3 regions of the Kluyvera sp. CRP genome follow, and region 3 is predicted to be linked to each of the others. Evidence: predicted binding sites of a transcription regulator. Region 3 holds the regulator's gene; each other region holds the start of a gene.
What was found. The regulator PurR, encoded in region 3, represses purine synthesis genes. The targets are predictions, from matches to a motif close to CANGCAAACGTTTGCNTG.

Region 1: a site for PurR is predicted at 3,753-3,770, ahead of cvpA (colicin V production protein). Genes of this name have one in related genera too.
Region 2: a site for PurR is predicted at 2,959-2,976, ahead of purM (phosphoribosylformylglycinamidine cyclo-ligase). Genes of this name have one in related genera too.

Annotation. Positions count from the first base shown of each region.
Region 1 is NZ_CP082841.1:4,716,273-4,726,795, forward strand. Features, by position in the region: gene K7B04_RS22355 (beta-L-arabinofuranosidase domain-containing protein) at 1-1,556, shown strand, start outside; gene purF (amidophosphoribosyltransferase) at 1,659-3,176, opposite strand; gene cvpA (colicin V production protein) at 3,210-3,698, opposite strand; gene dedD (cell division protein DedD) at 3,986-4,663, opposite strand; gene folC (bifunctional tetrahydrofolate synthase/dihydrofolate synthase) at 4,653-5,921, opposite strand; gene accD (acetyl-CoA carboxylase, carboxyltransferase subunit beta) at 5,992-6,906, opposite strand; gene K7B04_RS22385 (DedA family protein) at 7,103-7,762, opposite strand; gene truA (tRNA pseudouridine(38-40) synthase TruA) at 7,787-8,599, opposite strand; gene K7B04_RS22395 (aspartate-semialdehyde dehydrogenase) at 8,599-9,612, opposite strand; gene pdxB (4-phosphoerythronate dehydrogenase PdxB) at 9,676-10,523, opposite strand, start outside.
Region 2 is NZ_CP082841.1:4,883,574-4,894,096, forward strand. Features, by position in the region: gene upp (uracil phosphoribosyltransferase) at 1-224, opposite strand, end outside; gene K7B04_RS23135 (6-phospho-beta-glucosidase) at 411-1,841, opposite strand; gene bglK (beta-glucoside kinase BglK) at 1,854-2,744, opposite strand; gene purM (phosphoribosylformylglycinamidine cyclo-ligase) at 3,032-4,069, shown strand; gene purN (phosphoribosylglycinamide formyltransferase) at 4,070-4,711, shown strand; gene ppk1 (polyphosphate kinase 1) at 4,962-7,022, shown strand; gene ppx (exopolyphosphatase) at 7,026-8,573, shown strand; gene K7B04_RS23165 (EAL domain-containing protein) at 8,526-10,523, opposite strand, start outside.
Region 3 is NZ_CP082841.1:3,495,686-3,506,208, forward strand. Features, by position in the region: gene mdtK (MdtK family multidrug efflux MATE transporter) at 1-379, opposite strand, end outside; gene K7B04_RS16565 (riboflavin synthase subunit alpha) at 630-1,268, shown strand; gene cfa (cyclopropane fatty acyl phospholipid synthase) at 1,308-2,456, opposite strand; gene punC (purine nucleoside transporter PunC) at 2,755-3,948, opposite strand; gene punR (DNA-binding transcriptional activator PunR) at 4,061-4,987, shown strand; gene purR (HTH-type transcriptional repressor PurR) at 4,991-6,016, opposite strand; gene K7B04_RS16590 (YnhF family membrane protein) at 6,311-6,400, shown strand; gene K7B04_RS16595 (MFS transporter) at 6,561-7,727, shown strand; gene sodB (superoxide dismutase [Fe]) at 7,808-8,389, opposite strand; gene K7B04_RS16605 (C40 family peptidase) at 8,513-9,289, opposite strand; gene K7B04_RS16610 (Grx4 family monothiol glutaredoxin) at 9,630-9,974, shown strand; gene rnt (ribonuclease T) at 10,031-10,523, opposite strand, start outside.

The sequences.
Region 1 (10,523 bases), 1.2 Mb from region 3:
AAATGTACTGCGCCGGACATCTGTTCGAAGCCGCCGTGGCGTTCTTCAACGCCACCGGTAAGCGCCGTCTGCTGGAAATTGCCTGCCGGTTTGCCGATCATATCGACACCGTTTTTGGCCCGAACGACGGCCAGCTGCGCGGCTATCCGGGGCACCCGGAAATCGAGCTGGCGCTGATGCGGCTGTACGAAGTCACCCGGGAACCGCGATACCAGGCGCTGGCCCGTTTCTTCGTCGAGGAGCGCGGCCAGCAGCCGTACTACTACGATATTGAGTTTGAAAAACGCGGCGGTACCCGGCACTGGATCGGCTGGGGCGATGCATGGCCGGGAATGATTAAAGATAAAAGCTATACCCACGCGCATAAGCCGCTGTCAGAGCAGAACGAAGCCGTCGGCCACGCGGTGCGTTCGGTATATCTGATGACCGGCCTGGCGCATATCGCGCGCATGACTAAGGATGAAGAGAAGCGCCAGACCTGCCTGCGCATCTGGAACAATATGGTGCAGCGCCGCATGTACATCACCGGCGGCATTGGCTCGCAGGGTATCGGCGAAGCCTTCACCAGCGATTACGACCTGCCGAACGACACCGCCTACGGCGAGAGCTGCGCCTCCATCGGCCTGATGATGTTTGCCCGCCGCATGCTGGAGATGGAGGGCGACGCCCACTACGCCGACGTCATGGAGCGCGCGTTCTACAACACGGTGCTGGGCGGCATGGCGCTGGACGGCAAGCACTTCTTCTACGTTAACCCACTGGAAACGCACCCGAAAAGCATTCCGCATAACCACATTTACGACCATATCAAACCCGTTCGCCAGCGCTGGTTCGGTTGCGCCTGCTGCCCGCCGAACATCGCCCGCACGCTGGTCGCCATTGGCCACTACCTCTTCACTCCGCGGCAGGACGCCCTGTTTATCAACTTCTACGCCGGTAGCGAGGCGCAGTTCACGATGAACGATCGGACGCTGGCGCTAAAAATTGAGGGCAACTATCCGTGGGATGAGCAGGTCACGATCCGCTTTAGCCAGCCGCAGACGGTTGAACATACGCTGGCGCTGCGCCTGCCGGAATGGTGTGAATCACCTCAGGTAAAAGTGAACGGTGAAGCCGCGCAGGGCGAAACCATCAAAGGCTATTTGCATCTGCACCGCCAATGGCAGGAAGGCGACGTGATTACGCTGCAACTACCGATGACCATCCGCCGGGTTTACGCCAACCCGCTGGTGCGCCACGCTGCCGGTAAAGTGGCGATTCAGCGCGGGCCGCTGGTCTACTGCCTGGAAGAAGCAGATAACGGCGCAGAGTTGCACAACCTGTCGCTGCCGAAAACAAGTGCGTTTCGCGAAATTCAGGGCGTCGGCGTACTGAAAGGTAAAGTGCTACTGCAGGCGGAGGGGCTACGTGTCCCGACGGCGCTGGAAGAGAAACCGCTGTACAGCTTTGATAATCGTCAGACGGTGGTCGAAAAGCAGACCTTAACCTTTATTCCGTGGTTTAGCTGGGCCAACCGTGTCGAGGGCGAAATGCGGATTTGGGTGGACGAGGCGTAACAATAAAAAAGCCGGAGGGCGGCTACGCCTTATCCGGCCTACAACGAGGGTGGACCGTAGGCCGGATAAGACGCGACGCGTCGCCATCCGGCATGTCCTGATTTACCCTTCGTTATGCATCTCTAAATTCTCGACTTCATTCTGCAGCTGAACGGCTTTCGCATCGTCGTTACGCAGTGAGTCGAGGAAGTCGAGATAGGTCTGGTCAACGTCTTTGGTCACGTACACACCGTTAAATACCGAGCATTCAAACTGTTGAATGTCCGGGTTCTCCGCGCGCACCGCGTCAATCAGATCGTCAAGATCCTGGAAGATAAGACCGTCGGCGCCAATGATCTGGCGAATCTCATCCACTTCACGCCCGTGAGCAATCAGCTCGTTAGCGGTCGGCATATCGATACCGTAAACGTTCGGGAAACGAATTTCCGGTGCCGCAGAGGCCAGGTAAACCTTCTTCGCCCCGGCTTCACGCGCCATCTCGATAATCTGCTCAGAGGTGGTGCCGCGCACGATGGAGTCATCCACCAGCAGCACGTTCTTATCACGGAACTCGGCGCGGTTAGCGTTCAGCTTGCGGCGTACGGATTTACGACGCAGCTGCTGGCCCGGCATGATAAAGGTACGGCCCACATAGCGGTTTTTCACAAACCCCTGGCGGTACGGTTTACCCAGAATACGGGCGATTTCCAGCGCGATATCGCAGGAGGTTTCCGGAATTGGAATGACCACGTCGATATCCAAATCTTCCCACTCGCGCGCAATCTTCTCGCCAAGCTTGGTACCCATGTTCACGCGGGCGCTGTAGACGGAGATTTTATCGATAAAGGAGTCCGGACGCGCAAAGTAAACGTACTCGAACAGGCACGGGTTGCTGACCGGGTTATCGGCGCACTGACGGGTAAACAGCTGCCCTTTTTCAGTGATGTAAATCGCTTCGCCCGGCGCAACATCACGCAGGAATTCAAAGCCAAGGGTATCCAGCGCCACGCTTTCGGAGGCCACCATATACTCGGTGCGGCCATCGCCCACGTCACGTTTGCCCAGCACCAGCGGACGAATGCCGTTCGGGTCGCGGAAAGCCACCATGCCGTGGCCGATAATCATTGCCACACAGGCGTACGCACCGCGAATCTGGCGATTGGTCGCCGCGATGGCGGCAAAAATGTTATCGGCTTCCAGCGGGTAATGACGGAAGTTATCCAGCTCGCTGGCGAAGATATTGAGCAGGATTTCTGAATCAGAGGTGGTGTTGATGTGGCGGCGTTTTTCTTCGAACAGTTTCTGACGTAACTCGTGCGCATTGGTCAGGTTACCGTTATGCGCCAGCGTAATGCCATATGGGGAGTTCACGTAGAAAGGCTGAGCCTCAGAGGCGCTGGAGCTACCCGCCGTTGGGTACCGCACGTGGCCAATACCCATATTGCCCTGCATACGCTGCATGTGGCGGGCTTCAAAGACATCACTCACCAGACCGTTCGCCTTACGCAACCGGAAACAGTTGTTGGCATCAATGGTGATGATGCCAGCGGCATCCTGTCCACGGTGCTGCAGCACCGTTAGCGCATCATAAATCGACTGGTTTACCGGCATGACACCGGCGATACCGACAATACCGCACATACGTCTTTTCCTCGTTAAGCAACGACCCAAAGCTTATACTTTGGGCAAGAAACTTGACGAGCTTTGAAGGTATTCAAAAAACCATCTGATAACCGGCGAAAAATAGGGGATAAACTGCGACTGCTGCCAGTCTTCGCTTTTTGCCATGCCGGTAAAAGTGTCGAGGAAGAACAGGATAGCGGCGATAATCAGCACCCCGCGCAGCGCGCCGAAGCAGACGCCCAATACCCTGTCGGTACCCGACAAACCGGTCTTCTCCACCAGCTGACCTATCACGTAGTTGACGATAGCGCCGACGATGAGCGTCGCGATAAACAGCGCCGCAATAGCAATCCCATTTCGAACCCGTTCGTCTTCAAAGCCCGTAAACCAGACAGACAGGTCAGTGTAGTAATGGCTGGCTACGTAAAAAGCACAACCCCACGTGACCAACGATAGCGCTTCACGAACGAAGCCACGGATAAGGCTCACTAAGCAAGAAAAGCCCAGCACCGCGATAATGGCGTAATCAATCCAGACCATATTTGTCCCACGATTTTACGCCCTGTCATCCAGTTCGGGCGCATTCTAACAGAAAAAGAAAACGTTTGCGTAGGGATTTCCTTCCCTGGCATAAATAAAAAATGGCGCTGAAAAAATATTCAACGCCATCGTTTTTCTGGTCGCTTTTGGCGTTGTTTGTGGCCCCTCACCCTAACCCTCTCCCCAGAGGGGAGAGGGGACCGTAGGGAGCCGTCGATGAGCCTGGCGCCGACTTTCTCCCTCGCCCCTCTGGGGAGAGGGCCGGGGTGAGGGGAAGACCCCACGCCTTAGTTCGGCGTATACCCCATCACCACACCGCTCAGCCCCGACAGCTGTTTAAGCTCGCCAAGCGAACCTTTCAGCTTATCTTTCGAAGCATCCGGGCCGACCAGAATTCGGGTGATTTTACCCTGAACCGGCGTCGAAGGCGACGTGAAAGCGTGGTAGCCCGCACCGCGCAGGCTGGCTACGATTTCGTTAACCTTGTCGGCGTTCTTCAGCGCACCAAGCTGCACCACGTAGGCTTTGCCCACCGGCGCGGGTTTCTCTTCCGGCGCCGCTTTTGGCGGCGGCGTCGTGGCGGCAACCTGTTCCGTCACCGGCTTCGGCTGCGGCTTCGGTTTTTCTACGGGTTTCGGCTTTATCGGTTCGGCAGTCGGTGGGATCTGCTCCAGATCGCCATTACCGTTTACCGCCAGGCGGCTGGAATCGAGCGACGGCGCCGCGGCATCGCCTGCCCGAACTTCTTCCGCTGCGCCTTCCGGCGGCTGTGCAGGCAACGCCTGAGTCGCCGTCGGCAACATATCCGGTTCATCGCGATCGCCTGGTTTAGGGACCAACGGGATAGCCGCAAACTCGTCCTGATAATGCTTTTTTTGCCCGTCAAGCAGCCCTGGCAGCACAATGACCCCCAGAGCAACCAACACTATCGTCCCGACAAGACGGTTCTGAAACTTACTTGCCACCGGCTCTCCCCGCGTCTAACTCTTCCATCACATGCGCTACGGTGTGGAAAGACCCACACACCAGCACCGTATCTTCCGGCGCGGCGTCCGCCATTGCGGCATGCCACGCCTGCGCCACGCTGCCATAAACGGCACCCGCGCGCAGATGTTCGCGCAGCTGCTCTGCTGTCGCACCGCGCGGTCCTTCGAGAGGCGCACAGTACCAGCTGTCGACGACGCTTTCCAGACATGCCAGCGTACCGGCAATGTCTTTATCATGCAGCATACCAATAACCGCCAGTACTCGCCCGGTTTTCGGCAATGATTTGAGACGCCCGGCAAGGTAGCCTGCGGCATGCGGGTTATGCGCAACGTCGAGAATCACGCGAGGCTGCAGTTGGATGGTCTGGAATCGGCCCGGTAGAATCGCGCTGGCGATGCCCTCGCGAATAGCCTCTTCGCTCACCTTAAGCCCACTGGCGCGCAGCGCGGCCAGCGCGGTGGCGGCATTCGGTTGCGGGACATTCGGCAACGGCAGCTCGCGAAGTTCACCCTGCGCGTCGCTAAAGCTCCAGCTGTGCTCGCCCACCGTATAGCGCCAGTCGACGTCACGCTGCATCAGCAATGCGCCTTTCTCCTGCGCGACGTCGGCAATTGTGAGCGGCATATCAGGTTCCCCCACCACCGCCGGTCGCCCGCCGCGGAACACGCCCGCTTTTTCGCGGCCAATGCTTTCACGATCCGGGCCCAGCCAGTCGGTGTGGTCCAGCGCGATACTGGTCACCACCGCGACGTTGGCATCAACAATGTTGGTGGCGTCCAGCCGCCCGCCGAGGCCCACTTCGAGAATCGCCACGTCAACGTTTTGCTGTTTGAACAACCACAGCGCCGAGAGCGTGCCGTACTCAAAATAGGTTAACGAGGTGTCGCCACGCGCCGCCTCAATCGCGGCAAACGAAGCCGTATGGGCGCTTTCCGCCAGCTCCTCTCCCTGTACGCGGACACGTTCGGTGTAGCGCACCAGATGCGGGGAACTGTAAACGCCCACTTTATAGCCCGCCGCCATCAGAATGGTTTCCAGCGTGCGGCAGGTGGTGCCTTTGCCATTGGTGCCAGCGACGGTGAAAACAAACGGTGCCGGCTGCAGCACATCGAGCGAACCCGCAACCTGGCTGACGCGAGCCAGCCCCAGATCGATGGTTTTTGAATGGAGGTTTTCCAGATAAGAAAGCCACGTAGCCAGGGGCGACGTGGCCTGAGGAATAAGATGTTTGTCCATGGTGCCCGCAACTTTCAACGGTGAATAATAGCAAAAAGGGCAGCGCCAACCGGCCCTGCCCTTTACATCATCAGGCCTCTGGTTCCTGATCCGGTACCGGCGGTACCACCACGCTTTCGCGCGGCGCGTCCGGGTTCGGTGCCGGGAGGTTCATCAGCTTCGCCAGGATACTGGCCAGCTTCAGACGCATTTCCGGGCGGCGAACGATCATGTCGATCGCGCCTTTTTCGATGAGGAATTCACTGCGCTGGAAGCCCGGCGGCAGTTTCTCACGCACGGTCTGTTCGATAACGCGCGGGCCGGCAAAGCCGATCAGCGCTTTTGGTTCCGCGACGTTCAGGTCGCCCAGCATCGCGAAGCTGGCGGAAACGCCGCCCATGGTTGGGTCGGTCAGCACGGAAATATACGGTAAACCGCGTTCCTGCATTTTCGCCAGCGCAGCAGAGGTTTTCGCCATCTGCATCAGGGACATCAGCGCTTCCTGCATGCGCGCGCCGCCGGATGCGGAGAAGCAGATCAGCGGGCAGTTGTCTTCCAGCGCCTGCTCAACGGCACGCACAAAGCGCGCGCCAACCACGGAACCCATAGAGCCACCCATAAAGGAGAACTCGAAGGCCGCAGCGACAACCGGCATGTCATGCAGGGTGCCCTTCATGACCACCAGCGCGTCTTTCTCACCCGTCTCTTTCTGAGCGGATGCCAGACGATCTTTATACTTTTTAGAGTCACGGAACTTCAGCACGTCTTTCGGCTCAAGTTCGCTACCCAGTTCTACCAGGGACCCTTCATCCAACAGGCTATGCAGGCGATTACGCGCTGACATACGCATGTGGTGATCGCACTTCGGGCAAACCTCGAGGTTACGCTCCAGCTCGGCGCGATACAAAACCTGACCACAGCTATCGCACTTGGTCCATACCCCTTCCGGGATGCTCGCCTTGCGGGTAGGTGTGATGTTGCTTTTAATTCGTTCAATCCAGCTCATTGATAACCTTTCTGCCTGAACCTGGTCGATGCCAGTTTTGCCATTAAGGGGCCGCGCATAATGCCACTTTTCCCCTTCATAGACCATGAATGTTGCACATTAAAACATAACAGCCCGAAACTTGGCATAAAAAAGTGGTCGAACCGCGAAACATGTCGTAACAGGGCACGGCTGAATCGTGCCCCGCGTGCAGGGTTTATTTTGCCTGTTTTGCCGCCTTGCGACGGTGACGGATCACTTCGATTACCCCCGGCAGCACCGACAGAACGATGATCGCCACAATCAGCAGCTTCAGGTTCTCTTGTACCACCGGCAGGTCGCCGAACAGATAGCCCGCGTAGGTGAACAGCAGCACCCACAGCAGCGCGCCCGCGACGTTATAGAGCGCAAAATGACGATAGGACATGTGACCCATTCCCGCCACAAAAGGCGCGAATGTTCTGACGATGGGGACAAATCGCGCCAGAATAATGGTTTTTCCACCATGTCTATCGTAGAAGGCATGGGTCTTATCCAGGTAGCTGCGACGGAAAATTTTCGAGTCCGGATTGCTGAACAGCTTCTCGCCGAACAGCCTGCCAATGGTGTAGTTCACCGCATCGCCGACAATCGCCGCAATCACCATCAGCACAACCATCACATGCACGTTGATGTCGTTCGTCGGCAGCGCGGAGAGTGCCCCGGCGACAAACAGCAGCGAGTCGCCCGGCAGGAATGGTGTTACCACCAGCCCCGTTTCACAGAACAGAATCAGGAACAGAATGGCATACACCCAGACGCCATACTGCGCGACCAGCTCCGCCAGGTGCACGTCAATGTGCAGAATGAAATCAATTAAAAAACGGATAAGATCCATATTGTTTAGCCCCAAATGACTACGTTAGTCCGCCAGGAATAGCGGGCCCATCGGCACGGAAGGCAGCGCAAAGTGCGCGGGGTAGTCCACCGCCACCAGATACAACCCTTCCGCTTTCGCCGTTGCGGCGGCAAGCGTCCTGTCTTTTGCCGCCAGCAATTCTGCAATCCAGCTCTCCGGCTGGTTTCCTGCGCCAACTTCCATCAGGCTGCCAACAATGTTCCTTACCATATGGTGAACAAAGGCGTTTGCTTTAATGTCCACCACAATATAAGCGCCGTAACGCGTCACATTAATGTGCATAACGTTACGCCACGGCGTGCGCGACTGACACTGCACCGCGCGAAACGAAGTAAAGTCGTTTTCGCCCAGCAGGCTTTGCGCCGCGCGATGCATCCGCTCGGCATCCAGCGGCTGGTGATAGTGCGTTACCCCCTGCCCCAGCACCGCCGGACGCAGCCGGTGGTTGTAAATCACGTAGCGATAGCGGCGCGCCGTCGCGCTAAAACGCGCGTGAAAATCGTCGGGCACAGCTTTCACCCAACGCACCGCAATGTCACCAGGTAAATTCGCATTTACGCCGAGCGTCCACGCCGCATCTTTACGTACGGCATGAGTGTCGAAGTGCACGACCTGGCCGGTCCCGTGTACGCCTGCGTCAGTGCGACCGGCGCAGAAGACATTAATCGGTTCGTTAGCCACCTGCGAAAGCGCCTTTTCCAGCTTCTCCTGCACGCTGCGCACTTCGTTTTGCCGCTGCCAGCCGTAGTATTTGCTGCCGTCGTACTCAATGCCCAGCGCAATTCGATAGACCGGCAGTTGCTCCATTTCAGACATCAGTACAGATACTCCTGCACCAGTTTCTCAGCGATTTTCACCGCCATCAGCGCGCCGCCAAAGCGAACGTTATCCGCCACCGACCAGAACTGAACCTGCTCCGGCATGCCGTAATCGTTACGCACACAGCCCACGGACAGATGAGCGCTACCGGTGGCATCACCGACCTGAGTCGGGAATTCGCGCTCTTCTGACAGCACAATATCTTCGCCGCGCGCAAAGGCGTCTCGCGCCTCTTCCGCCGACAGCGGACGCATGGCTTCAAACGTCACCATCTGCGCATGACCGTAGAACACCGGCGACTGAATGCAACTGGCGGAGATCATCAGAGCGTCGTCCTGCATGATTTTACGCACCTGATCAACAATGCGACGCTCGTCGCTCACCGCGCCTTCACGATCCGGCAGCATCGGCAACATGTTGAACGCCAGCTGGCGGCCAAAGAAATCATCTTCATCGATTGGAATACCGTTCAACAGCTTGGCGCTCTGCCCGGCCAGCGCGTCGACGGCTTTTTTACCGTGCGCCGAGGCGGAGATCAGGCTGGTCACGTTGATGCGCGACAGGCCGCCGTCATCAATCAGCGGCTTCAGCGCGGCCAGCAGTTGGCTGGTCTGGCTGTCCGCCACCGCAATCACATTACGGTTGCGATAATCGGCCAGCACAAATGGGTTCACCTCCGGCACCACCAGCGGTACGTCCGGCTCCAGCGCAAACAGGCCGCTAAGATCGATAACCAGACAGCCGGCGTTAGTGGCCTCTTCAACGTAGGTGGCGCTGGCTTCCACGCCAGCCGCGAAGAACGCCAGCTGCGCCTGCGTCCAGTCAAACTCCGCCGCATCCTGCACTCTTACCGATTTACCGTTAAAACGCAGATGTTCGCCCGCGCTGTCGGTGCGCGCCAGCGCGTAGATATCACCCACCGGGAACTGACGTTCAGCAAGGGTTTCAAGCAGGGCTTCGCCTACGGCGCCGGTTGCGCCCAGGATGGCAATATTCCAGCCTTCAGACATGGTGATTTACTCCAGAAAAAAAGCGGCTCTGCCGGAGTATCCGGCAGAGGCATTAAGAAGACATTAACCGTGTACGGCGTTAAACCCGAGTTTTTGCAGCAGCGCGGCCGCGTCGGCGTCATCGCACTCGACGGTCAGCGATGACCATTCGCGACGCTCAAGGTAATTTTTGCGCAGCTTGTCGAATTCACCCGGGATCCCCGCCACTTTCCGCAGCGGCGCGTCATCGCGGCGCACATCATACACCAAATGCACCAGTCTTTTCAGCGTAGGCTGATCGAGGGGGCCGTGCAGGCTAATCCGTCCGAATTCCGGCGCGGGCAGCAGCGACGAAAGCGCCACTTCCTGCGGCTGACCGATAAACTGGCTATAGGCTTCAAACACCTGGGTGGTGCCACGCGCTTTCCCTTCCAGGGTGTAGCCCGCAATATGCGAAGTGCCGAGGTCGACTTTATCCAGCAGCGCCAGGTTGAGATCCGGCTCCGGCTCCCAGACGTCGAGCACCACGCTCAGCTGCTGCCCGGCGTTCAGGCATTTCAGCAGCGCGGCGTTATCCACCACCGGACCACGGCAAGCGTTGATCAGAATAGCGCCCGGCTTCAGGCTGGCAATCAGCGCCTCGTCGGCCAGATGCAGCGACTTATACGGGCCATCTTTATACAGCGGCGTGTGGAAAGTCAGCACGTCGGCCTGCGCCACCAGCTCGTCCAACGAACGGAAATCGCCCTCTTCGCCGTTGTCGGCGCGTGGCGGATCGCAGAGCAGCGTTTTGATGCCCAGGGCTTCCAGCCGTTTTTGCAGGCGTCCGCCTACGTTACCCACGCCAACAATACCCACGGTGCGGTCAGCCAGCGCAAAACCGTCGCGCTCGGCCAGCATCAACAGCGCAGAAAATACGTACTCAACGACCG
Region 2 (10,523 bases), 1.4 Mb from region 3:
GGCACAACGGTAATTTTCTTACCTTTGATCTGGTCGATTTCTACCGGGCCGTTCCAGCCTTCGATAGTCACTTTTTCCGTTTCCAGACCGGCAGTGGCTTCATAAGTCAGCAGGCTACCGACTTCGGAGGCGAGTTCACGGAAGCGTTTGGTGCTAATGTCGTTCTCACGCATCAGGCCCAGCTTGTGTTTGACGAGTGGGTGTTTAACTTCCACAATCTTCATTCTCTTTCTCCTTTAGATGGGGCAGCCACAAAAAAAATCGCGGGATTATACCGCTTTTTTTCGGCTGCGCCATACCTATGATGATTGACCAGGATCAAGCAAAACGGCGAATGGCGCATCTGTCAGTATAAGACAGGATAAAAATAAACCCCGACGAGCGGGGTTTTATTTTATCTATTCAGCGAGTTAAAGCTCGCTGCCGTTGGTTGCAATCACCTTTTGATACCAGGCAAAAGATTTTTTACGACTGCGCGCCAGCGTACCGTTGCCTTCGTTGTCTTTGTCGACATAGATAAAGCCATAGCGCTTTTTCATCTCGCCGGTGCCCGCGGATACCAGGTCGATACAGCCCCAAGGCGTGTAGCCCATCAGATCCACGCCATCTTCCACGACCGCTTTTTTCATTTCAGCGATATGCGCGGAGAGATAGTCGATACGATACTGGTCGTTCACCGTACCGTCGCTCTCCAGCACGTCGATGGCGCCAAAGCCGTTCTCCACGATAAACAGCGGCAGCTGATAGTGATCGTAGAACCAGTTCAGCGAGTAGCGCAGGCCCACCGGGTCAATCTGCCAGCCCCAGTCGGACTTCTGCACGTACGGGTTGGAAACCAGGCTGGTGGTTTCGTCGTAGTCGAGCTGCGGGTTATCTTCGGTGGCCTTGGTGGCAAACGACATATAGTAGCTAAAGCCGATGTAGTCGACGCAGCCCTCAGTGAGCGCCTGACGGTCTTCATCGGTGATATCCAGCGCAAAACCGCGACGCTGGAAGTAGTTCAGCAGGTGCTGCGGATACTTACCGCGCACGTGCACGTCGGTAAACCAGTAGCGGCGATGCATGGCGTTCATTGCCATCATCATGTCGTTCGGCGCGCAGGTCAGCGGATAGATAGGACACATGGCGATCATGCAGCCAATTTGCAGCGCTGGGTTGATTTCACGCGCCGCCTTCACCGCCAGGGCGCTGGCCACCAGCTCGTAGTGTGCCGCCTGGTACATCACCGGCTCGCGATCCTCACCCGGCTGGTACTTCAGGCCAGAGTTGGTAAACGGTGCGAAATCTTCGTGGTAGTTGGCCTGGTTGTTGATTTCATTAAACGTCATCCAGTACTTCACTTTGTGCTGGTAACGGGTAAACACCACTTTGGCGAAGCGGACAAAGAATTCAATCAGCTTACGGTTGCGCCAGCCGCCGTATTCCGTGACGAGGTGATACGGCATCTCAAAGTGCGACAGCGTGATAACCGGCTCAATCCCCAGCTTCAGGCACTCATCGAACAGATCGTCATAGAACTGCAGGCCCGCTTCGTTTGGCGTCAGCTCGTCGCCGTTCGGGAAAATACGCGTCCAGGCGATAGAAGTACGGAAGCATTTATAGCCCATCTCAGCGAATAGCTTCAGGTCGTCTTTATAACGATGGTAGAAGTCGATGGCTTCATGGTTGGGGTAATTTTTCCCCGGCAGCACGCCGTCGGTAATTTCACGCGGCACGCCGTGCGCACCCGCCGTCATCACGTCCGCGACGCTTACCCCCTTGCCGCCCTCTTTCCAGCCGCCTTCCAGTTGATGTGCTGCGACCGCGCCGCCCCAGAGAAACCCAGCTTTAAATCCAGACATATCTTTCCCTCGTTAATCAGTAAGTTGTCGCTGCGAATAGTGCTGATTGAAATGGTAAACCGCGCCAATAAGCCCGGCGTCGTTGCCGTGGCTGACGGTATCGATGTAGTCGGCAATGCCAAACCAGGCAAGGTGCTCGCGCATCAGCGCCAGGAAACCGGGACGTTCAACAATGCCGCCGCCGATGAGAATCGTCTGCGGGTCGAACAGGTTCACCAGGTTATAGAGGCCAGTGCCCAGGCCGTTGAAAAATTCGGCGACCAGGCGCTGGCAGACGACATCGCCCGCGTCGAAGCGGTCGAAAATTTCCTCGCCGGTGACCTCTTCCAGCGTTTTGCCAAGATGCTGCGCATAGCGATAGCGAAGTACGCGCAGGGTACAGTTTTCGTTCATGGAGTAGCGGCGTACGTCGCGAGAGCCGGGGCGTGAAGTTTGCATATAACCGAATTCGCCAGCGCGAAAACGCGCGCCGTGCACCAGCTGATTGTTGCAGAAAATGGCGCCGCCGATGCCGGTACCGATGGTCAGCACCAGAAAATCGGACAGTTCGGCCCCTTTGCCCTGCCAACGCTCGGCCAATAACACACAGTTGGCGTCATTTTCGATAGCGACGGGCAGCCCGGTGCGCTCCTCAAGCCAGTCTTTAATGGCAAAGTTGTCGAAGCGGCGAATCGCGCCGCCCATTTCGATATAGCCGGTATGCGGGTTAACGTAGCCAGGCGCGCTGATGGCGACGCCTTCACATTCGGGATGGGCGGTGATCCAGCCTGCTATCGCCGCGAGAATCTGCTCGCCATCGCTGTCAGTGATAGGCTGTTTTCCCTTTTCCAGCAGCTCGCCGCTGTCGGCGACCACCCCCATTTTTAACGCCGTACCCCCAATATCAAAGGCAGCAATTTTCATTCCATTCAATCCCTTCTGGCCATTTTCAGATCGCTTACCGGGCGCTATGCAACAAAAACAGAAACCGGTTTCATTACTATGATGTGGATTCATCAGAGAGGATGCAAGGACAAGGGTGTACCCGGTTTCATTTTCGTGAGCAGTATCATATTTGACCAATTTAATGATGGAATCGCAGCAAAATACGCAGGCGAAAAATTGGGTGCAGAATAGGCTCGCAAACGTTTGCCTGTACTGATAGAATTGCGCCGATTTTTCTTGCTATCGCAAATGCGTGGAGACTTGCAGTGACCGACAAAACCTCTCTCAGCTATAAAGATGCCGGTGTTGATATTGACGCAGGAAACGCTCTGGTTGACCGTATCAAAGGGGTGGTGAAGAAAACGCGCCGTCCGGAAGTGATGGGTGGACTAGGCGGTTTCGGTGCCTTGTGTGCGCTGCCGCAAAAATATCGTGAACCGGTGCTGGTGTCTGGCACTGACGGCGTTGGCACGAAGTTACGTTTAGCGATGGATTTAAAACGTCATGACACCATCGGCATTGACCTGGTCGCCATGTGCGTCAACGACCTGGTGGTTCAGGGCGCCGAGCCGCTGTTCTTCCTCGACTATTACGCCACCGGCAAGCTGGACGTCGACACGGCGGCAAGCGTGATCAACGGCATCGCCGAAGGCTGCCTGCAGTCCGGCTGTGCGCTGGTCGGCGGTGAAACCGCTGAAATGCCGGGCATGTACCACGGCGAAGATTACGACGTGGCGGGTTTCTGCGTGGGCGTGGTCGAAAAATCTGAAATCATCGACGGCAGCAAAGTCACCGATGGCGACGTGCTGATCGCGCTGGGCTCCAGCGGCCCGCACTCCAACGGCTACTCGCTGGTGCGCAAAATTGTTGAAGTCAGCGGCTGCAACCCGGACACCACCATCCTGGAAGGCAAAACTCTGGCCGACCATCTGCTGGCGCCGACCCGCATTTACGTGAAATCCATTCTTGAGCTGATTGCGAACGTCGACGTTCACGCCATCGCCCACCTGACCGGCGGCGGCTTCTGGGAAAACATCCCGCGCGTACTGCCGGACAACACCCAGGCGGTGATCGACGAGTCCTCCTGGCAGTGGCCTGCGGTGTTCAACTGGATGCAGGATGCCGGTAACGTTAGCCGTCATGAAATGTACCGCACCTTTAACTGCGGCGTCGGCATGGTGATCGCCCTGGCGGCGGATCAGGCCGATAAAGCCATCGCCCTGATGAACGAAAAAGGTGAAAACGCGTGGAAAATCGGCTATATCAAAGCCACGGATTCCGAACAGCGTGTGGTCATCGAGTAAATGAAAAATATCGTGGTGCTGATTTCCGGCAACGGCAGCAACTTACAGGCCATCATTGATGCCTGTGAGCAGAAAAGGATTCATGGCACCATCCGGGCAGTATTCAGCAATAAGGCCGACGCCTTCGGCCTTGAGCGCGCACGCTCTGCGGGTATTCCTCAGCATGCCCTGTCTGCCAGCCAGTTCGCCAGCCGCGAGGCGTTCGACCGCGAGCTGATGCACGAGATTGACGCCTACGCGCCGGATGTCGTGGTGCTGGCGGGGTACATGCGCATCCTGAGCGCTGAATTCGTACAGCACTATCGGGGCAAACTGCTCAACATCCACCCTTCCCTGCTGCCGAAATATCCCGGCCTGAACACCCATCGTCAGGCACTGGATAACGGCGATGCGGAACACGGCACTTCCGTGCACTTCGTGACCGAAGAGCTGGACGGAGGGCCGGTCATATTGCAGGCCAAGGTACCGGTTTTTGACGGTGATGACGAAGCGGAAATCACTTCACGCGTGCAGGTTCAGGAACATGCTATCTACCCGCTGGTGGTGGGCTGGTTCCTCGATGGCCGCCTGAAGATGCAGGATAATCACGCCTGGCTTGACGGCGTGCAGCTGCCGCCCGCGGGCTACGCGGCGGAAGAGTGATATCACGTCGATACGCACAATGAGGGGGCCTTTATGGCCCTCTTTTTTATGCCTTTTTATCCGTACCACAGGTACGAAGAATGGCTAAAAAAAGCTTACATATCAAAACGGATAGCGAATAATTTCTTAGGCAAAACCGGATAACTGTCATACTAAGATGACACAGTTGGACATAACCCGGCAAAGCTAGCAATATAAACGGTGAGACGACTTTGCCGCGTCCCGTGAATTAACCGGAGTGTGAGTAGTAATGGGTCAGGAAAAACTGTACATCGAAAAAGAACTGAGCTGGTTGTCCTTCAACGAGCGCGTCCTTCAGGAAGCGGCAGATAAAAGCAACCCGCTGATTGAGCGCATGCGTTTTCTGGGGATCTACTCCAACAACCTCGACGAATTTTATAAGGTCCGCTTTGCGGAACTGAAGCGTCGCATCATCATCAGCGAAGAACAGGGTGTTACCACACATTCCCGCCACCTGCTGAGTAAAATCCAGGCCCGGGTGCTGAAAGCCGACCAGGAGTTCGATGGACTGTACAACGAACTGCTGCTGGAGATGGCGCGAAACCAGATCTTCCTGATTAACGAACGCCAGCTGTCCGTCAACCAACAGGGCTGGCTGCGTCACTACTTTAAGCAGCACCTGCGCCAGCACATCACGCCGATTCTGCTGAACCGCGAAACCGACCTGGTGCAGTTCCTGAAAGACGATTACACCTATCTGGCGGTGGAAATTATCCGTGGCGAAGAGATCAACTACGCGCTGCTGGAAATTCCTTCTGATAAGGTTCCGCGCTTCGTTAATCTGCCGCCGGAGACACCACGTCGCCGCAAGCCGATGATTCTGCTGGATAACATCCTGCGCTATTGCCTTGACGACATCTTCAAAGGCTTCTTCGACTACGATGCGCTCAACGCCTACTCGATGAAAATGACCCGTGACGCCGAGTACGATCTGGTGCACGAAATGGAATCGAGCCTGATGGAGCTGATGTCCTCCAGCCTCAAGCAGCGCCTCACCGCCGAACCGGTGCGCTTTGTTTATCAGCGCGACATGCCGGATGCGATGGTCGAAATGCTGCGCAAAAAGCTGACCATCTCCCGCTACGACTCAATCGTGCCGGGCGGCCGCTACCACAACTTTAAGGACTTTATCGGCTTCCCGAACGTCGGTAAGGCCAACCTGGTCAACAAACCGCTGCCGCGCCTGCGTCACCTGTGGTTCGATAAGTTCCGCAACGGCTTTGACGCCATTCGCGAGCGCGATGTGCTGCTCTATTATCCGTACCACACGTTTGAACACGTGCTCGAACTGCTGCGTCAGGCCTCCTTCGACCCGAGCGTGCTGGCGATCAAAATCAACATCTATCGCGTGGCGAAAGATTCGCGCATCATCGATGCGATGATTCACGCCGCGCACAACGGTAAGAAAGTGACGGTGGTGGTCGAGCTACAGGCGCGCTTCGACGAAGAGGCCAACATTCACTGGGCGAAGCGACTCACCGAAGCGGGCGTTCATGTCATCTTCTCCGCGCCGGGGCTGAAAATTCACGCCAAACTGTTCCTCATCTCGCGTAAAGAAGGCGATGATGTGGTGCGTTACGCCCACATCGGCACCGGTAACTTTAACGAGAAAACAGCGCGTATTTACACCGACTACTCGCTGCTGACCGCCGACGCGCGTATCACCAACGAAGTGCGCCGGGTGTTTAACTTTATTGAGAACCCCTATCGTCCGGTGAGCTTCGACTATCTGCTGGTATCCCCGCAGAACTCGCGCCGCCTGTTGTACGAGATGATCGACCGCGAGATCGCCAACGCCCAAAACGGTATCGCAGCCGGGATCACCCTCAAGCTCAACAACCTGGTGGATAAAGGCCTGGTCGATCGCCTGTATGCGGCCTCCAGTTCGGGCGTACAGGTCAATCTGCTGATTCGCGGCATGTGTTCTTTGATCCCTGAATTAGAGGGGATCAGCGAAAATATTCGTGTGATCAGCATCGTTGATCGTTTCCTTGAGCACGACAGGATCTATATTTTTGAGAACGGCGGCGATAAACGCGTTTATCTCTCCTCTGCTGACTGGATGACCCGTAATATTGATTACCGTATTGAAGTGGCGACGCCGCTGCTCGATCCGCGTCTCAAACAACGGATCCTCGATATTATCGATATTCTGTTTAGCGACACGGTGAAAGCCCGCTTTATTGATAAAGAACTGAGTAATCGCTATGTTCCGCGCGGCAACCGCCGTAAGGTCCGCTCGCAGCAGGCGATTTACGATTACATCAAATCACTTGAACAACCTGACTAACCTATGCCAATAAAAAGCAAAGCACCCCGGCCGCAGGAGTTTGCGGCGGTTGATCTTGGTTCGAACAGTTTTCACATGGTCATTGCGCGCGTCGTCGACGGAGCAATGCAGATCATCGGCCGCCTGAAACAGCGCGTTCATCTGGCTGACGGTCTGGATGAGAACAACATGCTGAGCGAAGAGGCCATGGAACGCGGGTTAAGCTGCCTGTCACTGTTTGCCGAGCGACTACAAGGCTTCTCCCCTTCCAGCGTCTGTATCGTGGGCACGCACTCGTTACGTCAGGCCGCCAACGCGACCGAGTTTCTCAAGCGCGCGGAAAAAGTGATCCCCTACCCGATTGAAATCATCTCCGGGAATGAAGAAGCCCGTTTGATTTTCATGGGCGTAGAGCACACGCAGCCGGAGAAAGGCCGCAAGCTGGTCATCGACATCGGCGGCGGCTCAACGGAGCTGGTGATTGGCGAAGATTTCGAACCCAAGCTGGTGGAAAGCCGTCGTATGGGGTGCGTGAGTTTCGGCCAGCAGTTCTTCCTGGCGGGCACCATCAACCGCGAGAACTTCCAGCGCGCACGTATGGCGGCAGTGCAAAAGCTGGAAACGCTGGCATGGCAGTTCCGCATCCAGGGCTGGAGCGTGGCGATGGGCGCTTCCGGCACCATTAAGGCCGCGCATGAAGTGCTGCTCGAGATGGGCGAAAAAGACGGTTTCATCACCCCTGAGCGCCTGGAGAAGCTGGTGGAAGAAGTGCTGAAGTATAAGAACTTCAGCAGTCTGAGCCTGCCGGGACTTTCCGAAGAACGTAAAGGCGTGTTTGTGCCGGGGCTGGCGATTCTTTGTGGGGTGTTCGACGCGCTGGCCATTAAAGAGCTACGTCTGTCTGACGGCGCGCTGCGTGAAGGCGTACTGTATGAGATGGAAGGCCGCTTCCGCCATCAGGACGTGCGTAGCCGCACCGCGCAAAGCCTGGCAAACCAGTACAATATCGACCGCGAGCAGGCCCAGCGCGTACTCGAAACCACCATGCAAATGTACGATCAGTGGCTGGAGCAAAACCCGAAGCTGGGAAACCCACAGCTGAACGCGCTGCTGAAATGGGCATCGATGCTGCACGAAGTGGGGCTGAATATTAATCACAGCGGCATGCATCGCCACTCCGCCTACATTCTGCAAAATAGCGATCTACCGGGGTTCAATCAGGAGCAGCAGTACCTGATGGCGACGTTGGTACGCTTCCATCGTAAAGCCATCAAGCTCGACGAACTGCCGCGCTTTACCCTGTTCAAGAAGAAGCAGTTCCTGCCGATGATCCAGCTGCTACGCCTGGGCGTGCTGCTGAACAACCAGCGTCAGGCAACCACCACGCCGCCGACGCTGAAGCTCACGACCGAAGCCAACCACTGGACGCTCTGCTTCCCGCACGACTGGTTTACTCAGAACGCGCTGGTGCTGCTCGATTTGGAAAAAGAGCAGGAATACTGGGAGAGCGTCACCGGCTGGTTGTTAAAAATCACCGAGGAGCGTGCGCCCGACGAAGTTGTCGCGGCCTGATTCGCTGCTTTTGCACTCCACTGCCGCCAGCTCCTCAAGGGGAGCTGGCCTACCAATGCTATAACCCTGCAAGTAATCAATACCCAACGCAATCGCCGCCTGACGAATCTCTTCGTTCTCCACATATTCCGCCACCACGCGCATTTTCTTCATCCGCGCCAGATGGCAGATCGATGCCACAATCTGATAGTCCATACTGCTGGTAGCAATATTGCGGATAAAGCTGCCGTCAATTTTGAGGATATCAGCGCTGATATGCTTAAGCCTGGCGTAGCTGGCATAGCCGGTACCAAAATCATCTATCGCCACCCGACAGCCCAGTTCCTGCAGCTCTCGCAGCGTGCGACGCGCCTGCTCAACGTTGACCAATGAATGACTTTCCGTAATTTCAAAGACCAACTGCCAGGCTTCGATGCCATGCTCTTCCAGCAATAGCGCGACCTGTTTGGAAAAGCCTAGCCCGCTTGCCGTTGATGGCGCCAGGTTCAGCGCCAGCCGCATACCCGGGTTGGTCGCCCGGCGGCTGGCCATAAAGCGCAGCGTATTTTCCAGTACCCACAGGTCGATACGCGAGGCCATACCAAATTCGTGGGCGACTGGCAGGAACAGCGTTGGCGAGATCATCTCATCATCATCATCGCCCAACATACGCAACAGCACTTCGTGATAATCATCGCCGCGAATGCCGACGATCGGCTGCGCCATCAGGCGGAAACGGTCGTTCTCCAGCGCCTGCTGAACGCGGACCATCATGGCGATTTTGTCCTTCAACTCCTGCTGTAAATGCTGCGCGCCGCGCCGCTGGAGGTTTTCAGGGCGGTCGGTCACCAGCGACAGCTCGGCCACCGTATTCAGCTCGCCCAGCATCAGCGAAAGGTGTGACACTGGCGATTGAATGTAGCAGTAGCTGAGGCCAATCTGCGGCTGTAACGGCATGCCGTTCCAGCTATAGCGGAACATCTTCAGACGCGCATAGAGATCTTCAATGCGCTCTTTGTAGGATTCCGTATGCAGCAGTACGGCGAGGTCGCTACCGGTCAACTGGTACACCCCTTCACCAGGACGCAGCACCTCGCTCAGGTACTCCGCCAGATTCTGCTTGTAGTTGATACGCAGCATAATACCGTAGTGCCGCGTGAGTACTTCGAGGTCCGGCATACGCAGGAAACACAGTACCGACCATGGAGTCTTGCCGATTGCCCGATTCAAGGCGCGCATATTGGGCAGATTGACCACGGGATCGATAAAGGCCATCCGTCGCACCCGCTCGTGAATGGCCCGCTGACGGCTTGAGAGCATGGCCATATAAGCAATGATAAACGAGAACACCAGAAAGCTGGACGAGGTAATTGCCAGCTGTACGCTGTAACCTGCGGTGTGTGGCACGTAGTGATAGTGGTAGTGAATCGCCACAATCAGCAGCAGCGTCCAGACCACCGAAATAAAGCGGTAGCCGAAGCGCATCGATCCCCACAGCATAATGGGCAGCAGCAAAGAGATTGTATAGTTGGTGCTGAAAATGGTGCTGCCGCTGTCCAGCGGCTTCATCAGCAAGGAGAAAATCCCCAGCAAGAAGCCGCTCCATACTATCATTTCCGGCCACTTCACTTTTGGGTCAAAGTCCCGGCGCACCTGCGAAATAAAGGAGCGAATATAGTATGGGTTGCGGATTAATCTAATCAGCAAATAACATAACGGCACGCCGGTCAGGTAGCCCATCAGCAGCGACTGGTAGTTGATCAAATTGCGCTGGGTGAGCGGCGAGGTCCATTGTACATCGCTGAAGCTCGGGTAAATACCGATATACAGCGTAAATTGGAGCAGCAACATAAACAGCGTGGCCGGGACAAACATCTGCCAGAACAACCGCTGCGCCATGAGTCGCGTGTCGCCATGCGACACCATTTTGCGCCCGCTGTTGAAGTACTGATAGCCGCCCCATGCCACCAG
Region 3 (10,523 bases):
CTTTATCCGCCAGAGCCGGGTCAATGTTATGCATCGCGCGAATGATATGCCCGGCGTTCCACAGGACCACCATGATTAATATTGAGACAAAACCGGCCAGCCAGAAACCCTGGCGAACCTGGAGGGCGACGCGATCCCGGCGGCCGGAACCATTAAGTTGAGCAATAACCGGCGTCAGCGCCAGCAGCAGACCGTGACCAAAAAGGATCGCCGGCAGCCAGATGGAGGTACCGATCGCCACCGCGGCCATATCGGTGGCGCTGTAGCCGCCAGCCATGACCGTATCGACAAACCCCATTGCTGTTTGGGCCACCTGCGCAAGGATAACCGGGATAGCCAGAGCTAATAACTGACGCGCTTCGCTAAAATACTTCTGCACGTGAACACCTGTATTGTTGTTATTTATTCTCGCCGTACGTGAGCACGGGAGACAGATAAGCCGCCTTAACCGGCAGCAAGAAGAATAAATAGAGGAATTGCTCCGATATTGTAGCGAGGATTTGCTATTAATCTAGTCAAAAAAAAGGGGGCGTGCCGCGGAAGGTGGCAACCTGTTTTATCAACTGCTATTGTGCGTAGCAGATAAACCGGTAGCGATACCGGTACGATGATTAACAGGAGTTAACGATATGTTCACTGGTATTGTGCAGGGCACGGCAAAAATCGTGTCCATTGATGAAAAACCTAACTTCCGCACCCACGTCGTGGCGCTGCCGGAACATATGCTGTCTGGCCTTGAGACCGGCGCCTCAGTGGCCCACAACGGCTGCTGCTTAACGGTCACGGAAATTAACGGCGACCAGATTAGCTTCGACTTAATGAAAGAGACGCTGCGCATTACCAACCTGGGCGATGTCAAGGTGGGCGATCTGGTTAACGTCGAGCGTGCGGCGAAATTCAGCGATGAAATTGGCGGCCACTTAATGTCGGGTCATATTATGACCACTGCGGAAGTCGCAAAAATTCTGACCTCGGAAAACAACAAGCAGATCTGGTTTAAAATCCAGGATCCATCGCTGATGAAATATGTTTTGTATAAGGGTTTTATCGGGATTGATGGCATTAGCCTGACCGTTGGGGAAGTGACGGCGACTCGCTTCTGCGTGCACCTGATTCCGGAAACGCTGGAGCGTACCACGCTGGGTAAAAAACGCCTTGGCGATCGCGTGAATATCGAGATTGATCCGCAAACTCAGGCGGTTGTCGACACCGTAGAGCGCGTGATGGCGGCAAAAGAAGCCGCGGTGACCCAGGCGATTGCAGAGTAAAAGAAAACGCCTGCACCACACGGTGCAGGCGTTGAAGTACTAGCGCGCGACGCGCAGACCGTGTTCTACCCCTCGGGAGAACATCACCTGCCATAGCTGAATATCCCGCGCGCGGAACGCGCCCGCACAGGCGTTGAGATAGTAGCTAAACATTCGCTTGAATCGTTCAGAATAGTTGTCCGCGATTTCCGGCCAGCAGGCGAGGAAACGCTCGTACCAGGCCATCAGCGTGGTATCGTAATCAGCGCCGAAGTTATGCCAGTCTTCCATCACAAAGTGAGGCTCGCTGGCGACGGCAATCTGGCGAACTGAGGGTAAACAGCCATTCGGAAAGATGTATTTGTTGATCCACGGATCGACATTGTTGTCGGTCTTCTTCGAACCAATGGTGTGCAGTAAGAACAGACCATCGGGCTTCAGATTGCGGTCGACGACGTTGAAATAGGTGTCGTAGTTTTTCGGGCCCACGTGCTCGAACATTCCCACGGAGACGATACGGTCGAACTGATCGTTGAGGTCGCGGTAATCCTGAAGCAGGATCTCCACATCCAGCCCTTCACAGCGCGCCTGCGCCATTTTCTGCTGTTCGGCGGAAATGGTAACCCCTTTGACGCTAACCCCGTAGTTTTTCGCCATAAAGGCGGCTAAACCACCCCAGCCGCAGCCGATATCCAGCACGCGCATTCCCGGCTTCAACTGCAACTTCTGGCAGATGAGGTCGAGCTTGGCCTGTTGGGCTTCTTCCAGCGTTTTGGCTTCTTTCCAGTAGCCGCAGGAGTACTGCATAAATGAATCAAGCATGCGGCTGAAAAGATCGTTGCCAAGGTCGTAGTGTTCTTTGCCAACCTGCCAGGCGCGTCTGCGGCTCTGGAGGTTAAACAGACGAGCGCCGGCAACGCGCAGCGTATCTTTGAAATGGTGCGGAAGTTGATTTTCTAATCCGGCGCGCAGCACCTTGTCGAAGAAGATATCGAGACGGTCACATTCCCACCAACCGTCCATATAGCTTTCGCCAAGGCCTAACGAACCTTCTTGTAAAACACGTTTGAAAAGACGCGGATTTCTGACTTGAATATCGCAGGAGGCATTGCCGTTGATTTCAATACCTGCTCGGTTTAGCAGCTCGCTAACGATGCGATACCAGTCGTCGTCCGGTACACTTACTTCTTCTATACACGATGAGCTCATAGCTTCTCCATCCCGACCTGATGATCAGAACCTTAAAACAGCGTAGACGCTTTTTTCTGGTTTGTGAGAAATGTCACGAAAAATTCGTGAGCCTGCTATCCGACGTAGCACAGAGGAAGGGAAGAACCCCTTGCCGAAAGCCAATCCATGGTTTAACGGGAAGCTATCCTGCTCCCGCTTAATTAGTTTAATGTATATTAATTATGTGATGCCGATCCAGTATAGGACGCTAAGTGTATTGATTCAACTAAAAACTTAGCGCCCTAATCATTTCTTATGGCATTGATATGAGTGATGTTTAGGCGTGGGAACTCGCGTGCTCATTTTGACGTTCAGCACGACGTGCAGAGCGCTGCATGCGGTAGCCAATGCCGGCGAGAACCACGGTGACCAGCATCACGCTCGTGGTGGTCAGCAACGGTGTTGCAATCAGCGTTGAGACCGCCAGGCTTGCCAGGAAGCACAGCCCCAACTGCAACGTGTTCTGTAGCGCGGCAGCTCGGCCAGTTGCCTGTGGGAAGGGCTTCAGCGCCTGCGCAACGACAATGGGATAAATCGCCCCGTTGGCGGTTGCCATGATGCAGAAGGGGATCAACAGCGCGGTCAGGGAGACGCCTTCCGCGAGGCCGACGCCCCAGGTCCCGATAACGCTAAGCGCAAAGAGCACCAGCAGCCACGGCAACATTTGGCTACCCTGCCATTTTTGCAGCGCCGCGCGACAGCCATAGCCGCCAATCAGGAAGGCGATGGTTTGCGGTACATAGCTCAGACCAATCACCGTCGGGCTGTAGCCCATTTCATGCAGAATAAATGGCGAACCGGTCAGCCAGGCGAAAAAGCTGGCGGAGCAGGCGGCGTAAATCAGCACGTTGCCGCGGTAGTCCTTACTGCGCAGCAGACGTAAAAACGTGAGCTTCTCTTCACTGGCGACGTTTTTATTGTGGGCAGGCTTCAGGCGCAGAGCGGGCAGCATCAATACCAGGGTAATGATAAACAGCGTTGCGAAGATGGCCTGCCAATCAAAGTGGGCCAGCAGCCAACTGCCGAGCAGCGGGGCCAGCGCAGGTGACAGGCCGACCAGCGGCATAATGGTCGCAAAAATACGGTTGGTGCGCTGAGCGGGATAATAATCGGTAACCATGGCTTGCCAGGTCACCGCGGCGGCGCAAACGCCAACCGCCTGCACGAAGCGCAGCACCAGTAGGGTGGTACCATCGCGAACCCACAGCATGCCAAGGCAGCCGATGGCAAAAATGGTCAAACCGGCCAGCAGGATCGGTTTACGGCCATAGCGGTCAGACAGCGGCCCCCACAGTAGCTGCGCCACGGCGAAACCCGCGAGGAACAGACTCAGGCTCGCGCTGACGGCGGATGCCGGCGTTTGCAGGTCTTGCTGAATGGCGGCGAACGCCGGTAGGTACATATCGGTAGCCAGGAAGCCCAGCACGCTCAGTCCCGCGAGCCAGACTAAAAATCCTTTCCCAGGTTGCATAAATTGCCTTTTTTATCGTAGTTCACACTGTGCCGCTGAGTGTAGAGAGTGCATTCCCGGTTGTGAAACGCTAATATTTGAGGCATGGATTCAAATTTTTTGCAGGCAGAAAATGTGGTCTGAATATTCTCTGGAAGTGGTTGATGCGGTCGCGCGCAACGGTAGCTTTAGCGCCGCGGCGCAGGAGCTACACCGGGTGCCCTCTGCAGTAAGCTATACGGTGCGACAGCTTGAGGAATGGCTGGCGGTGCCGTTGTTTGAACGTCGCCATCGGGATGTTGAATTAACGCCTGCGGGAGCATGGTTTCTCAAAGAAGGGCGTTCTGTTATCAAAAAAATGCAGATCACCCGTCAGCAGTGTCAGCAGATTGCCAACGGCTGGCGCGGCCAGCTGGCGATTGCCGTTGATAACATCGTGAAACCTCAGCGCACCCGTCAGCTGATTGTCGATTTTTATCGCCACTTCAGCGACGTCGAACTGATTGTCTATCAGGAAGTGTTTAACGGCGTCTGGGATGCGCTGGCGGATGGGCGCGTGGAGCTGGCGATTGGCGCGACGCAGGCCATCCCGGTTGGTGGCCGTTTTGCCTTTCGCGACATGGGCATGCTCAACTGGCACTGCGTGGTGGCCAGTACGCATCCGCTCGCGAAGATGGATGGGCCGCTGAGCGATGACGTGCTGCGCAACTGGCCGTCGCTGGTACGGGAAGACACCTCACGGTCGCTACCCAAGCGAACGACCTGGCTGCTTGATAACCAGAAGAGGGTGGTGGTGCCGGACTGGTCGTCGTCGGAGACCTGTATTTCTGCCGGACTTTGTGCGGCGATGGTGCCGGGACATCTGGCGCAGCCGTGGCTGGAAAGCGGAGAGTGGGTTGCGCTGGAACTGGAGAATCCGTTCCCGGATGCAGCCTGTTGTCTGACCTGGCAACAGAGCGAAGCGTCGCCGGCATTAAGCTGGCTGCTGGAATATTTGGGGGATAGCGAGACGCTAAACGATGAGTGGCTACGGACGCCCGTTCAGGACGCCCACAGTTAACCCTTAACGACGGTAATCGCGATACGGGCCGTCGGCCACGGAACGTCGCTCGATCAGGCGCGGATGCACCTCAATCGACTGCGACTCTTCGCGCTTGCTGACGATACGATCCATCAGCATATTGAAGGCCGTCTCACCAAGTGAGTCTTTCGGCTGATGAATGGTGGTCAGCGCCGGGGTAAAGAAACGTGAGTTACGCACGTTGTCATACCCGATCAGCGAAATATCCTGCGGCACGCGCAGCCCCATTTCATCGGCGGCGCAAAGCGCGCCCATGGCCATGATGTCGCCGCCACAGAAGATAGCGGTAGGGCGCGGGTGCTGGGAGAGAATCTGTTGCATAGCGCGATAGCCAGACTCCGGCTCGAAGTCACCCTGGACTATCCAGTTTGCCGGAACATTGATTTGCGCTTCTTCCATGGCCTTCATAAAGCCAGCCAGGCGTCCTGCGCCGGTGTTACGTTCCAGCGGGCCAGGAATGACGCCGATATCACGGTGGCCGCGTTCGATCAGATAACGTCCCGCCATATAGCCGCCTTCGAAGGCGTTGTCGATGACCGAGTCGGTAAAGTCGGCTTTGGCTTCGCCCCAGTCCATCACCACCATTGGAATATGGCGATACTCTTCCAGCATTGAGAGCAGGGATTCCGGATATTCGGAACACATCACCAGCAGGCCATCAACGCGTTTTTGCGCCATCATTGACAAGTAGGCGCGTTGTTTCTCGAGATTGTTCCACGCGTTGCCAAGGATCAGGGTATAGCCCTTCTGGAAGCAGTTTTTCTCAACGGCTTCGATAATTTCAGCAAAGTAGGCCGCTTCGCTGCTGGTCGCCAGCAAACCAATCGATTTGGTGTGGTTGACCTTCAGGCTACGGGCAACGGCGCTTGGCGAGTAGTGCAGCTCTTTAATCGCTGCCCACACCGCTTCCCGCGTCTCTTCGGCGACAAAACGCGTTTTGTTAATTACATGTGATACGGTTGTAGTGGAAACGTTTGCGCGCTTCGCTACATCTTTAATTGTTGCCATTCCATCTCACTCCAGACCCTGGCCTGCCCCTGATAAACTCGAAACGAAAACGTTTGCCTTTATACACCCTGACGCAATTTTGTGGATTGCGGTTCGCCAGGAAAACGATACAGGACGACAGGAGGGGGTCAATGGCCGGTACGCTTATAAATAAGCGTCGAATTTTGACGTATCCGGACGCAAAGTGGAAGAGCAAAAACCAACATCCTGCTAAATCTGTGAAGATTTTTACGATTATCTGTGCAAAAATGAGTGAGCTCAGTTTTGCTGTGGTCATAAAAAGGAGAAAAATTGATGAGTACCGAACTTAAGATGTCACTCACCACGACCGTTATTGTGCTGGCGTTGATCGTCGCCGCTGGACTTACCGCTGTTCTGCATTGATTCTTCCATGAGGGGGCGTTCGCGCCCTCATGTCTGATTGTTAGCAAATTAGCAATAATCTTTTGCTGTTTTGTACACTTCTGCTTTTCTGTGATTAATGTCATGCTTTTGCCCTATATTGCCATGCCGCGTCTGTCGTGCGGCCAATCGGAGCTTTTGCATGAAAATCAATTTTCCCTTACTCGCGCTGGCCATTGGGGCTTTTGGCATAGGGACCACCGAATTCTCGCCGATGGGGTTACTGCCGGTCATCGCAAAGGGCGTTGACGTCTCGATCCCGGCTGCCGGTATGCTGATTAGCGCCTATGCGGTTGGCGTGATGGTCGGTGCGCCGCTGATGACGCTGCTGCTTTCTCATCGTGCCCGCCGCAACGCGCTGATCTTTCTGATGGCCATTTTTACCCTTGGCAACGTGCTGTCGGCCATCTCGCCGGACTACACCACCTTAATGCTGTCGCGCATTATTACCAGCCTGAACCACGGTGCGTTCTTTGGCCTGGGTTCAGTGGTAGCGGCAAGCGTGGTGCCGAAACATAAGCAGGCCAGCGCGGTGGCGACGATGTTTATGGGTCTGACGATCGCCAATATTGGCGGCGTGCCGGCAGCAACCTGGCTGGGTGAAACAATCGGCTGGCGTATGTCGTTCCTGGCGACTGCGGGACTGGGGATTATCGCCATTATCGGTCTGTGGTTGTCCTTGCCGAAGGGGGGGGCGGGTGAAAAACCTGATGTGAAACGTGAACTGTCGGTGCTGGTGCGCCCACAGGTGCTTTCCGCACTGCTGACCACCGTACTCGGCGCTGGCGCGATGTTTACGCTTTACACCTATATCTCACCGGTGTTGCATACGATCACGGATGCGACGCCGGGCTTCATTACGCTGATGCTGGTGCTGATTGGCGTTGGGTTCTCTATCGGTAACTACCTCGGTGGCAAATTTGCTGACCGTTCAGTCAGCGGCACGCTGAAGGGGTTCCTGCTGCTGTTAATGGCTATCATGCTGGCCATACCGTTCCTTGCGCAAACACAGGTCGGTGCCGCGTTCAGCATGGTGGTGTGGGGCGCGGCAACCTTCGCCGTGGTACCGCCGTTACAGATGCGTGTCATGCGTGTGGCGCACGAAGCGCCGGGGCTGTCATCTTCGGTCAATATTGGGGCGTTTAATCTGGGTAACGCGTTGGGTGCGGTGGCCGGTGGGGCGGTGATTTCCGGTGGACTGGGCTACAGCTTTGTGCCGGTGATGGGGGCGATTGTCGCCGCGCTGGCCCTGCTGGTGGTGTTCATGAGCGGCCGTCGTCATGGTGAAGAGGCCTTCGCCAGCCAGTAACAAAAAAACGCAGAAGGCGTTTCCCTCTGCGTTAATCAATCAAACCCGGCGAAGCTTTGCGACGCTGGGTTTTTTGCTACTTATGCTGACAGATTTTCAGCTACGAATGCCCAGTTAACCAGAGCCCAGAAGTGCTCGAGGTAGTTCGGACGCGCATTGCGGTAGTCGATATAGTAAGCATGTTCCCACACGTCAACGGTCAGCAGCGGCTTGGCGTCGGTCGTCAGCGGAGTGCCCGCGTTAGAGGTCGACACGATGGCCAGAGAGCCGTCTGCTTTCTTCACAAGCCAGGTCCAGCCAGCGCCGAAGTTTTTCACAGCGGCATCGGTGAACTGCGCTTTGAACTCTGCGAAGCTGCCGAAGGATTTATTAATGGCTTCTGCGACAGCACCGGTCGGTTCGCCACCGGCATTTGGCGCCAGGCAGTGCCAATAGAAAGTGTGGTTCCAGACCTGAGCTGCGTTATTGAACACGCCGCCTTCAGAAGTGCGCACGATCTCTTCCAGCGTTTTACCTTCAAACGCGGTGCCTTTGATCATGTTGTTCAGGTTGGTAACGTAAGTCTGGTGGTGTTTACCATAATGATACTCGAGCGTTTCCACGGAAATATGTGGAACAAGAGCGTCTTTGGCATACGGTAATGCAGGTAATTCGAACGACATTGCTACTCTCCTTTTATTATTGTGTACTCTCAATAACCCTGTATTGAGTATGGATAGAGTAGCAAATTAAAAGGTGAGAGAAAAGATAAGCTTACCCCGTTTATTAACAAACGGGGTAAGTGATTAACGAATGGTCTTCGGGGTCACCACGCGGCGGGCGCCAACGTAATGGCGGACCCAGTAATCTTCGCTGAGCGAGGTAATCTGAATATCCTGACCGGTACGCGGCGACTGAATGAATTTGCCGTTACCGACATATACGCCGACGTGATCGGCGGTGCCGCGGCCTTGGGTACGGAAAAAGACTAAATCGCCGCTTTCCAGTTCACTACGGTTCACCGGGCGGGCATCGCGTAAGTGATACATTTCGTTCGCGGTGCGGGGAATGCGGATATTTACCAGGTCTTTATACGCATAGTAAACCAGGCCGCTGCAATCGAAGCCTGTACGCGGTGAGTTCCCCCCCCAGCGGTAAGGTTTACCCAACTGACCCATCAGTTTGTTCATCGCGGTTTTCTGCGCTTTCTGGACACGAACCTTGTGTGCCTGCGCAATCGTGGTGGGTTGTGTTTCTACCGGGCTAGTGGTGCAGGTTTTCTTATGGCCTTTACGCGTCGTCTTACAGGTGGTCACCACGTTGGCGGTTTTGCGAGAGGTGGGGGCCGCTTTTTTAGCGACAACCGATGTGGTTTTTTTCTTCGTAACGGTAGTGGCGGTCTTTTTCTTGGTGTTGGATTTGCTGACCGTATTCTTTTTCTTACGTTCGCTGCCTTTTACGGGAAGCGACTTTTGCGCCGTGGGTGTTTTGGCATGCCCTGTAGCATGCGCCAACGGCGTGAAGGATAATGATGTAAACAACAATGCACAGAGCGTGAACGACCATTTTTTTATCTGCGCCACTGAACAACCCTCTGAGTATGCAGGCTAAATATCCTTGCCTGGGTATGGTTTACAAAACTCAACGATTCTAATCCATAAAAACACGAAATGTTAATAGTGTTTTTCACTCTAAAACGCTGTTTCGTTAGCAAGTGCAAAAAAAAACATCATTTGATACAGGTTCAGTTAAAAAATGAACAAGTTTTTTATCCGCCTGCCGATAAACACATATTTATAAGGCAACTTCTCTCATCAGACGATAAAATAGTAAGGCGTGAATAAAATGTTATTTTCTGTTCAGGCCGCAAAACGCTACAATGGTGGACTACTGCCGTAAAAAGAAGTTTGAGGAAGCAAGACAATGAGCGAAACAATTGAAAAAATTCAGCGCCAGATCGCTGAAAACCCGATCCTGCTGTACATGAAAGGTTCCCCGAAGCTGCCAAGCTGTGGCTTCTCTGCGCAGGCCGTTCAGGCACTGTCTGCCTGTGGCGAACGCTTTGCTTATGTTGATATCCTGCAGAACCCGGACATTCGTGCGGAGCTGCCAAAATATGCCAACTGGCCGACATTCCCGCAGCTGTGGGTTGACGGCGAGCTGGTCGGCGGTTGCGACATCATCATTGAAATGTATCAGCGTGGTGAATTGCAGCCGCTGATCAAAGAAACCGCAGCGAAATATGCGGAAGAGCCGAAAGCAGAGTAATTGGCTAACAGGCACTGAAACAAAAAAGCGACCCATGGGTCGCTTTTTTTATGCCGCTACTCGTCAGCCGCGATGGGCAACGGCCAGCCGCCCAGGCGCTTCCAGCGGTTGACGATTTCACAAAACAGGATCGCCGTCTGCTCGGTATCGTACAGGGCAGAGTGGGCCTGGCTGCTGTCGAAATTCATGCCCGCAGCGATGCAGGCTTTAGACAACACCGTTTGCCCCAGCGCCAGCCCGCTTAGCGCGGCGGTGTCAAAGGTGACGAAGGGGTGAAACGGGTTGCGCTTAAGCGAGGCGCGATCGGCTGCGGCCATCATAAAGCTGTGATCGAAAGTGGCATTGTGCGCCACCATAATCGCGCGGTTGCAGTCGCTGTCTTTCATGCCTTTACGCACCATTTTGAAGATGGCATGCAGAGCATCGTATTCGCTTACCGCGCCGCGCAGTGGATTATTGGGGTCGATGCCGTTAAACGCCAGTGCTTCCGGTTCGAGGTTGGCACCTTCAAACGGCTCAACGTGGAAGTGTAACGTGGTGTCCGGCATC